DNA from 2 places in the Mycolicibacterium confluentis genome. Region 1 is predicted to be linked to the other one. Evidence: riboswitches for the same ligand, from Rfam matches in the RefSeq annotation. Region 1 holds a riboswitch; the other holds the start of a gene.
What was found. Region 1 has a riboswitch for S-adenosylmethionine ahead of G6N34_RS17905 (bifunctional o-acetylhomoserine/o-acetylserine sulfhydrylase). Riboswitches for the same ligand answer to the same signal wherever they lie in the genome.

Region 1 (4,354 bases):
ACCACCGCAGCGCGTACGCCCCGGGACGCTCGGTGCCGCCCGTCACGGCCCGCTGCGCCAGGCCCGAGGTGACCAGGTGGTAGTCGATGCGCCAACCGGCGTCGTTGTCGAAGGCCTTGCCGCGCCAGGACCACCAGGAGTACGGGCCGGGCACGTCGCCGTGGACGCTGCGCACGGCGTCGACCCATCCGGTGCCCAGCAGGTCGCTGACCCACTGCCGTTCCTCAGGTAGGAAGCCGGCCTTCTTGACGTTGCCCTTCCAGTTCTTGATGTCGTTCTCGGTGTGGCCGATGTTCCAGTCGCCGCAGACCAGTGCCTCGCGGTCGCCGGCCCGCAGTTGGGCCATGCGCGCGGCGACCGCATCCAGGAAGCGTTCCTTCTCCAGTTGACGCTCGGTCTGCGCCTCGCCGGTGGGGACGTACACACTGGCGACGGTGATGCCGGCGGTGTCGACCTCGATCCAGCGCCCGTGGGCCTCGAACTCCTCGGCGCCACAGCCGATTCGGACAGCGTCCAGCGGCGTGCGGGACAACACCGCGACACCGTTGCGCCCCTTGCGGTCCGAGCTGGCCGAGGCCAGGTGCCAGCCGTCGGCGATCGCGGGCTCCATGGTGGTGGCCAACTGATCGTCGTCGCAGCGGACCTCCTGCATGCAGATCACGTCCGCCCGAGTCTCCTTGAGCCAGGCCAGCATGCCCAGGTTCTCGGTGGACCGCTCCTTGCAGGCGGCCCGAATGCCGTTGACGTTAATGGTCGTGACGATCACGATGGACGACCATATAGCCCACCGGGGACAAACACCCGCTTGGGACACCAAGACGACGGTACCGCCGGTACCGCCTAGTTGGTACAGTCGAGCCCATGGCCTTTCGTCGCGACCCGATCCACGTCGGCACCGGTGAGCCTGTGCTGATGCTGCACCCATTCCTGTGCTCGCAGCAGGTGTGGTCGACAGTGGCACCCCAGGTCGCCGAAACCGGCCGCTACGAAGTATTCGCACCGACCATGCCCGGCCACCACGGGGGACCGAAGTCCGGCACCTGGCTGCTCAGCACCAAACTGCTGGCCGACGAGGTGGAACGCCAGATGGACGAGCTCGGCTGGAGCACAGCCCACCTCGTCGGTGACTCGCTGGGCGGCTGGGTGGCCTTCGAACTCGACCGCCGCGGCCGGGCCCGCACGCTGACCGCCATTGCGCCTGCCGGTGGCTGGACCCGCTGGACACCGGTCAAGTTCGAGACCATCGTGAAGTTCATCGCCGGCGGCCCAGCGCTGCTCGCCGCACGCCTGCTGGGCCCGCGGATCCTGGATCTGCCGTTCGCGCGCAGGCTGGCGACGCTGCCGGTCAGCGGGCCCGCGAGTGGTCCGCCGCAGGCCGACCTGGTGAACCTGGTCGAGGACGCCACACACTGCCACGCGTACTTCGCGCTGCTGGTCAAGACGCTGCTGCTGCCGGGCCTGCTCGAACTCTCCGAGGTCGATGTGCCCACCCAGCTGGTCGTGTGCGGTCGAGACCGGGTGTTCCCCTCCCCGCGTGGGCACCGGCACTTCATCGAGAATCTGCCGGAGACGTCGCGGATCATCCGGCTCGACGACCTGGGCCACATCCCCATGCTGGAGGCGCCCGGACGTATCACCGAACTGCTGGTCGACTTCCTCGACGAGCACACCGGGCCCGACGCGGCCCAGCGTCACCGACTCGCCTGAGCTCGGGTAGCTGGCAGACAGTCAGCGCCTTGGGATAGTCTGCATATCGGTCATGAGCGCCAGCGACAAGCCCCGGCTTGCTGGCCGGCAACCCTCCAACCGCGGTGGGGTGCCCCGGGTGATGACCAGGTTGAGTAGCCCCCACGGCTACACGGCAAGCGCGGGTCCGGTATGCGGGCCCCAAGAGTAGACAGGGAAACCTGATGCGGCCCGATATGTGTCACCACTGTTAGAGCCATGTCACCGTCGTGCCGATCGGCACGTCGGGCGATGCCCAGTGTCCACACTTCTACCCCATCCGTGACGAAAGAAAGCCACCACATGAGCACCGAAGCCTCCGCGGATCCCAGTGCCACCTGGTCGTTTGAGACCAAGCAGGTCCACGCCGGACAGACCCCGGACGCCGCGACCAACGCGCGCGCCCTGCCGATCTACGCCACCACGTCCTACACCTTCGACAGCACCGACCACGCCGCGGCGCTGTTCAGCCTGGCCGAGCCCGGCAACATCTACACCCGCATCATGAACCCGACGCAGGACACCGTCGAGCAGCGCATCGCCGCACTCGAGGGTGGCGTCGCGGCGCTGTTCCTGGCGTCGGGGCAGGCCGCTGAGACGTTGGCGATCCTCAACCTCGCGGCGGCAGGCGACCACATCGTGTCCAGCCCGCGCCTCTACGGCGGCACGTACAACCTGTTCCACTACACGCTGCCCAAGCTCGGCATCGAGGTCAGCTTCGTCGAGAACCCCGATGACCTGGACTCCTGGCGCGCCGCGATCGCACCGAACACCAAGGCGTTCTTCGGCGAGACCATCTCGAACCCGCAGATAGACATCCTCGACATCCCCGGTGTCGCCGCGGTCGCCCATGAGCACGGCATCCCGTTGATCGTGGACAACACCATCGCGACGCCGTATCTGATCCAGCCGCTCGCGCACGGCGCCGACATCGTCGTGCACTCCGCCACCAAGTATCTCGGCGGGCACGGCACCGCGATCGCCGGGGTCATCGTCGACGGCGGCACCTTCGACTGGACCCAGGGCCGCCACCCCGGTTTCACCACACCGGACCCGAGCTATCACGGCGTGGTGTTCGCCGACCTCGGTGCGCCGGCCTTCGCACTCAAGGCCCGCGTTCAGCTCCTGCGCGACTTGGGTTCGGCCGCATCGCCGTTCAACGCATTCCTGGTGGCCCAGGGGCTCGAGACGTTGAGCCTGCGGATCGAACGCCATGTCGCCAACGCCCAGCGGGTGGCGGAGTTCCTGGAAGGCCAGCCCGAGGTGACCAGCGTCAACTACGCGGGACTGCCCAGCTCGCCCTGGCACGAGCGCGCAAAGACCTTGGCGCCCAAGGGAACTGGCGCGGTGCTGGCGTTCGAGCTGGCCGGCGGAGTTCCGGCGGGCAAGGCGTTCGTCGATGCGCTGACTCTGCACAGCCACGTCGCCAACATCGGTGACGTGCGGTCGCTGGTGATCCACCCCGCATCCACCACGCACCAGCAGTTGTCGGCCGAGGAGCAGTTGGCCACCGGTGTGACCCCCGGCCTGGTGCGTCTCGCGGTCGGCATCGAGGGCATCGACGACATCCTCGAAGACATCGAGCGCGGCCTCGCCGCGGCGCGTGCCGTAGGCAACGGGGCCTCGGACCCGCAGGCCGTGGCGGCGTTTTGAGTGAGGCTGACATGACCATCACCCCGGACAGTCCCCCGGTGCACACCCCCCTGCCCGCCGACGGTGAGACCACCGTCGTCAACATCGGTTCACTGACGCTGGAGAGCGGCGTCGTTCTCGACGACGTCAGCATCGCCGTGCAGCGATGGGGCGAACTCAACGAGAACCGCGACAACGTCGTCATGGTGCTGCATGCGCTGACCGGCGACTCCCACATCACGGGTCCCGCGGGGCCGGGCCACCCGACCGCAGGGTGGTGGGACGGTGTCGCCGGACCCGGTGCGCCGATCGACACCACCAAGTGGTGCGCGGTCGCGACCAACGTCCTGGGCGGCTGCCGAGGCTCGACCGGACCGAGTTCGCTTGCGCGCGACGGCAAGCCGTACGGCTCCCGATTCCCGGTGATCTCGGTGCGCGATCAGGTCGCGGCCGACGTCGCGGCGCTGGCCGCGCTGGGCATCACCGAGGTGGCCGCCGTCGTCGGCGGGTCGATGGGTGGTGCGCGGGCGCTGGAATGGCTGGTCTCCCACCCGGATTCGGTGCGCGCGGGCCTGGTGCTGGCGGTCGGCGCGCGTGCCACCGCCGATCAGATCGGCACGCAGAGCACCCAGATCGCGGCCATCAAGGCCGATCCCAACTGGCAGGGCGGCGACTACCACGAGTCCGGCCGGGCTCCCGAGGCCGGACTGCAGATCGCCCGCCGCTTCGCGCACCTGACCTACCGCGGTGAGGTCGAACTGGACGCCCGGTTCGCCAACGACGCACAGGGCGCCGAGAATCCGCTCGAGGGTGGCCGCTACGCGGTGCAGAGCTACCTCGAACATCAGGGCTCCAAGCTGCTGGCCCGGTTCGACGCGGGCAGTTATGTGGTGCTGTCGGATGCGCTGTCGATTCACGACGTCGGACGCGGTCGTGGTGGCGTGGAGGCCGCACTGAAGTCCTGCCCCGTGCCGGTCGTGGTCGGCGGAATCACCTC
Region 2 (4,354 bases), 2.1 Mb from region 1:
TCGGTGACGGTGCACGGCCCGTATCTGCTGGAGGGCATCAGCGTGGCATCGTTCACGCCGATCGCCGCGGCCGATGCGATCACCGAGTTGCGGGTGTGGGCCGGCTATTACGTGCAACCGGGTGCGGAGTTGGCCGCCGAGTTGGAGCGCGAGGTGTTCGCGCGGATCACCGTGGCCGATGCCCGCTACCGGCTGGCCGATCTGCGGGAGAGCGCGCCAGCGCCGTTCTCCCCGGTGGGCACCGAGAGTGGGGTCGTGGAGTTGGTGCTGCTGGATCGCGGCGCGGGCGAGCTGGCGCTGGTGGTGGCCAGCGACGACTGACCGTGCCGGTGGGTCAGTCCTGGCCCAGGGCGGCGACGAATCCGGCCTGCAGATCGTCGGCCAGCGCGGTCAACTCACCGACGTACAACTCGCGGCGGTCGGTCGCGGCGAACAGACCCTGCACGATGAGCCGACCGGCATGTGGTTCATCGGCGGCGGCCAGGTAGAAGCTGTGCTGAGCCCACACCGGCGTGCCGTCAGTGGCCACCACGCCGGTCGCGCGCACCGCGACCACGCCAGGGCGCGCCGGGGTGGTCAGCACGCGGCTGGAGATCTGCTGGGCCTGCGCGACGCGCAGCGCACGGTCGGCATGGAACCGCACCGCGTCGTAGGTCGGCAGATCGGTGAAGCCGTACACCTCGAGGGCGGCCGACGCGTCGAAGCCCCCGTCGCGGCGGGGACCGCGCACCGCCGCCCGTACCGATTCGCCCGCGTTGACCGCGCTCCAGCCTGCCGGCAACGCCACGGCGGTGAGCCATTCCGGGAACCGCGCAATGGGCAGCGTGGTGAAGTCGTCGGTCTCGGCCGCGACCGCGGCGGGCATCGAGTCGTAGAGCATCATCAGGGCGCCCCGGGGTCAGGAGACCACTCGCCAACTGATTCCCCCATGCCGACAGGCTAGCCACATAAGCTCTGCCGCACACTTCATCCCGCCGCCCGGGGACCTACAGGATGCCCGGCGGCTTCTGCAGGTGACGCGCCAACCCATCCCAGTTGTCGCGTTCGATGTAGCGCATGTACTCGGCGCCCTCGACGCCGTAGATGCCGCGCGAGTCGCCGTCGAGCACCCAGGCGTGCTGCTTATCGGCTTGGGCGATCAGGCGCGCCTGCTGGTGACGGCGCCGTTTCTCAGCCTCCTGGCTGCGCCGGACCGACTCTCGAACGATCACACTTCCGAGCCAGCAGGCGGCGACGATCGCCAGCACCCCGACGATCCACCAGAAGTACTTGATGATCAGCCCGATGATGATCAGCAGGCCAAACGCCGCGAAACCACCACCGCCGGAAGAACTTCCCCGACCACTCATGCCACCCTCCCGTCATCCCCACGAACATGGTCTCAGCAGCCACCGACATCGGGCGGCGGCGAGACGAGTTCAGCGCACTTCGCCGTCGGACTTCTCGTGCTCCCACGCCGCCAACAGAGGTGCGTGCCCACTTCGGTCGAACCACTGACATCCCAGGCATGCCGCGTACGCCATGACGGGCACCGCATCGAGCACCACCCCAGGATGCTGTGACGGCCACCGAGAAGCATCGGCTCCGTACACCGATTCATAGGTACGGCGCAGATGTTCGCGTTGATCCCATAGTCGCCGGGCGACGTTGACGCCGGTGGAACCGCGCTTCCAATCAACCCAATTCGTCACCAGCGCAGGCGGAAACAACGCATCCCAATACGCTCCCCACGTCCTGCCGCGCCCGCCGACCACAGCGTCGACGCCTTCGGCTCGCTCACCGCGCTTCCTCAGCCGCGTGCAGCCGCCGCAGCGCCGCCCGGAAGTCCGGATTCGGCTCTGCCAGGGGCAACACCGCGCACACCTCGCGCAGCGCCTGATCGATCGACAACCCCTGACGTCGAGCCCCATACAGCGCTGCTACCGTCGGCGTGCGGCTCTGTGCCGCAGCACAATGCACAAACACGGTGCGCCCCTCGGCGCGCAGCAGCTCGATGGCCCGCACCGTGTCAAGAAGGACGAAATCAAGATTCGCGTTCTCACCGACCTGGTCGATCAGCCGCACGTCGAGGTGGGTCGCCTCCGCCGGGACGTGCCCGTCGGCGACTCGGCACAGCGACACCACCGCGTCGACAGTGGCGTCGAGGCTGTGCAGTGAATGCGCAGCGCCGATCCACACCTTGTCGTCGTGCGGATGGGGAACCGGCATCGGCGTTCCACGCCCCACCGCGTAGGTGTGGTCGAACCGATCCGGCTCACCGTTGTTCACGATGCGGTCGGCCAACTGCGCCAGACCGCGGGTCCGCAGTCCGGGCCAGCCGTGCAGCATCAGTCGCCACTGCGACGGGACCGCCGACGCTCCGTGGACGGCACCGAGCAGGGCGCCCGCGATCGCGGCCACGGTGTCGGTGTCCCCGCCACCACGCACCGCGGCCTCCAATGCCAGGCGAAGATGATCCGCGCGGAAATTCCCCGCGCCGGGATCGTCCTCGGGCACCGGTGTGGTGCTGATCGCCGACCAGGCGCCCTGCAGGGCCGCGACGACCCAGCCGTTGTTGCCGGTGAACGCCGACGGGTGCGAGTTCTCAGCCTCGGCCAGGCGGGCCTCCCACAGCCGTCGCCGATCAGAGTCGATGTGCCCCAACCCGATCCGGACATCGATCTCGCCGGTCAGAACGGCGTGGCGGATCGCCGTGCACCACAGCACGCAGGCGTCACCGGCATCCGGGTCGAAATGGGTCAACTCGCTGACCGTGCGGGCGGCGTCTACGAGCCCGGATTCGTCGTCGAGGTAGGCCAACGCCACCGGAGCGGTCCGCATCAACGATCCGTTGCCAGCGGCGCGACCGGTCTGAAGGTGTCGCGCCTCTGACGCCTCGCGGGCGGTCTGCGCGCAGATGCCCCGTGCGGCCGCCGTGGACAGCACCGACCGGGTCTGCACCCCGACATCGGGCGCGGTGCGCGACCACCTTTCCCAGCGTTCGACCACATAATCGAGTGACTTCTCGACCCGCAGGTCAGCGCCGGTGGCGGCGATCTCGGCGATGGCGATCGCCATCGACGTGTCGTCGGTCCACTCACCGGGAGCAAACGGGCCGAGTCCGCCGCCGATCATGCCCACCGGATGATCGGCGGCAAGCGGACGGCCGAACTCATATCCCGCTCCGAGGGCATCGCCGGCAGCGGTGCCAAGCAACACGCCCACAGCTCGGTCACGCTGCGTTGCAGTCAGATCCATCAGAAACCTCCCGGTCCATCCGGGCCTCCACACGGAGGCGCTCTTACCGGCACCGGCTGGTGCGGGTCACTTCGTCATCCGAGCCACCCACGAGCGTGGGGTTGGCGCGCCATCCAGTCGGAGCTTGTCGACGGCGTCTCGTGAAGCTCAGTCAGGGTAACCCACGAGGCGGACAAGCGCCGGTTCTCCTCACACCGGACCGGTGTAGCCGATATCCCGCACCCACCCGACAACTTCGGGCTTGACGTCCAGGCACACGTTGTTCACCGCCGACAACAACACGATGCCCGCCTCGCCTGGTGCGAAGCCGGTGTTGACCAATTTGCCGACCACCAGCCCCGGCGAAACACCATGCCGCAGTTTATGACACAGCTCCTTGCCGATGTCGATCATGTCGATCACCGACTCGTACCACACGCCTGCGTTGTCTAGGTCGGAGATGAAGTCGTACTGGTCTGCCGCCGCCGGACCGGCCAACACCATCGACCCGCACGCCGCCGAAACAGCAGCCACCAGAACACGTCCGCGCATGATTCCCCCCTTGGATCGCGCTTACGTGTCAGAGGTTAGAACACGCCACCGACAAGAACTGCCCGGTCGGCAGCTACGTGCCAGCTGTCCCTCCGCGCTGCTGACGTTTGGTTGCACCGTGCCGCTTCGCCGGTCGGCCCACCTTCTTCTGTGTTCTCGCACTCTTCTTGACAGCTTTGGGCTCAGGCGTGCGGCGTGGCGGTGGCGCAGGCGATCGGCGTGCTACGCCGACGAGCTGCAGAGGAAGTTCCCTGCTGTGCACAACTACGAGCTCTTTGTTCGGCCGCGTCAGTGCCGTGTACAAAAGTCCATGCCGTCGGTGATCGTTCACGGGGAACTCGTCCGGTTCCACCACGATGACTGCGTCGAACTCCAGTCCCCGGGCATGGTTCGGAACGAGGACAACGACATTGGGGCGCGGGGTTCCCTCACGCAGCTGGGCGACGATAGGGCCGGGCAAGGTGGTGATGACCGCAACGCTGCCCCCGGGATGTGCTGTGATGAGCCGGTCAATCTGCCGGAACACGGTGGCCACGACATGCTCGCGGATTGGCCGAACGAACACAGGTTCGGGCCCATCTGCGCG

Region 2: another riboswitch for S-adenosylmethionine. It lies ahead of G6N34_RS07950 (ADP-ribosylglycohydrolase family protein); the one in region 1 lies ahead of G6N34_RS17905 (bifunctional o-acetylhomoserine/o-acetylserine sulfhydrylase).

The regions. Positions count from the first base shown of each region.
Region 1 is NZ_AP022612.1:3,800,295-3,804,648, forward strand. It holds gene G6N34_RS17895 (exodeoxyribonuclease III) at 1-766, opposite strand, end outside; gene G6N34_RS17900 (epoxide hydrolase EphH) at 862-1,707, shown strand; SAM riboswitch class IV at 1,756-1,874, shown strand; gene G6N34_RS17905 (bifunctional o-acetylhomoserine/o-acetylserine sulfhydrylase) at 2,029-3,378, shown strand; gene metX (homoserine O-acetyltransferase MetX) at 3,390-4,354, shown strand, end outside.
Region 2 is NZ_AP022612.1:1,716,975-1,721,328, forward strand. It holds gene G6N34_RS07930 (hypothetical protein) at 1-321, shown strand, start outside; gene G6N34_RS07935 (hypothetical protein) at 335-883, opposite strand; gene G6N34_RS07940 (hypothetical protein) at 987-1,349, opposite strand; gene G6N34_RS07945 (hypothetical protein) at 1,419-1,691, opposite strand; gene G6N34_RS07950 (ADP-ribosylglycohydrolase family protein) at 1,777-3,237, opposite strand; SAM riboswitch class IV at 3,272-3,383, opposite strand; gene G6N34_RS07955 (DUF732 domain-containing protein) at 3,427-3,768, opposite strand; gene G6N34_RS07960 (AAA family ATPase) at 3,842-4,354, opposite strand, start outside.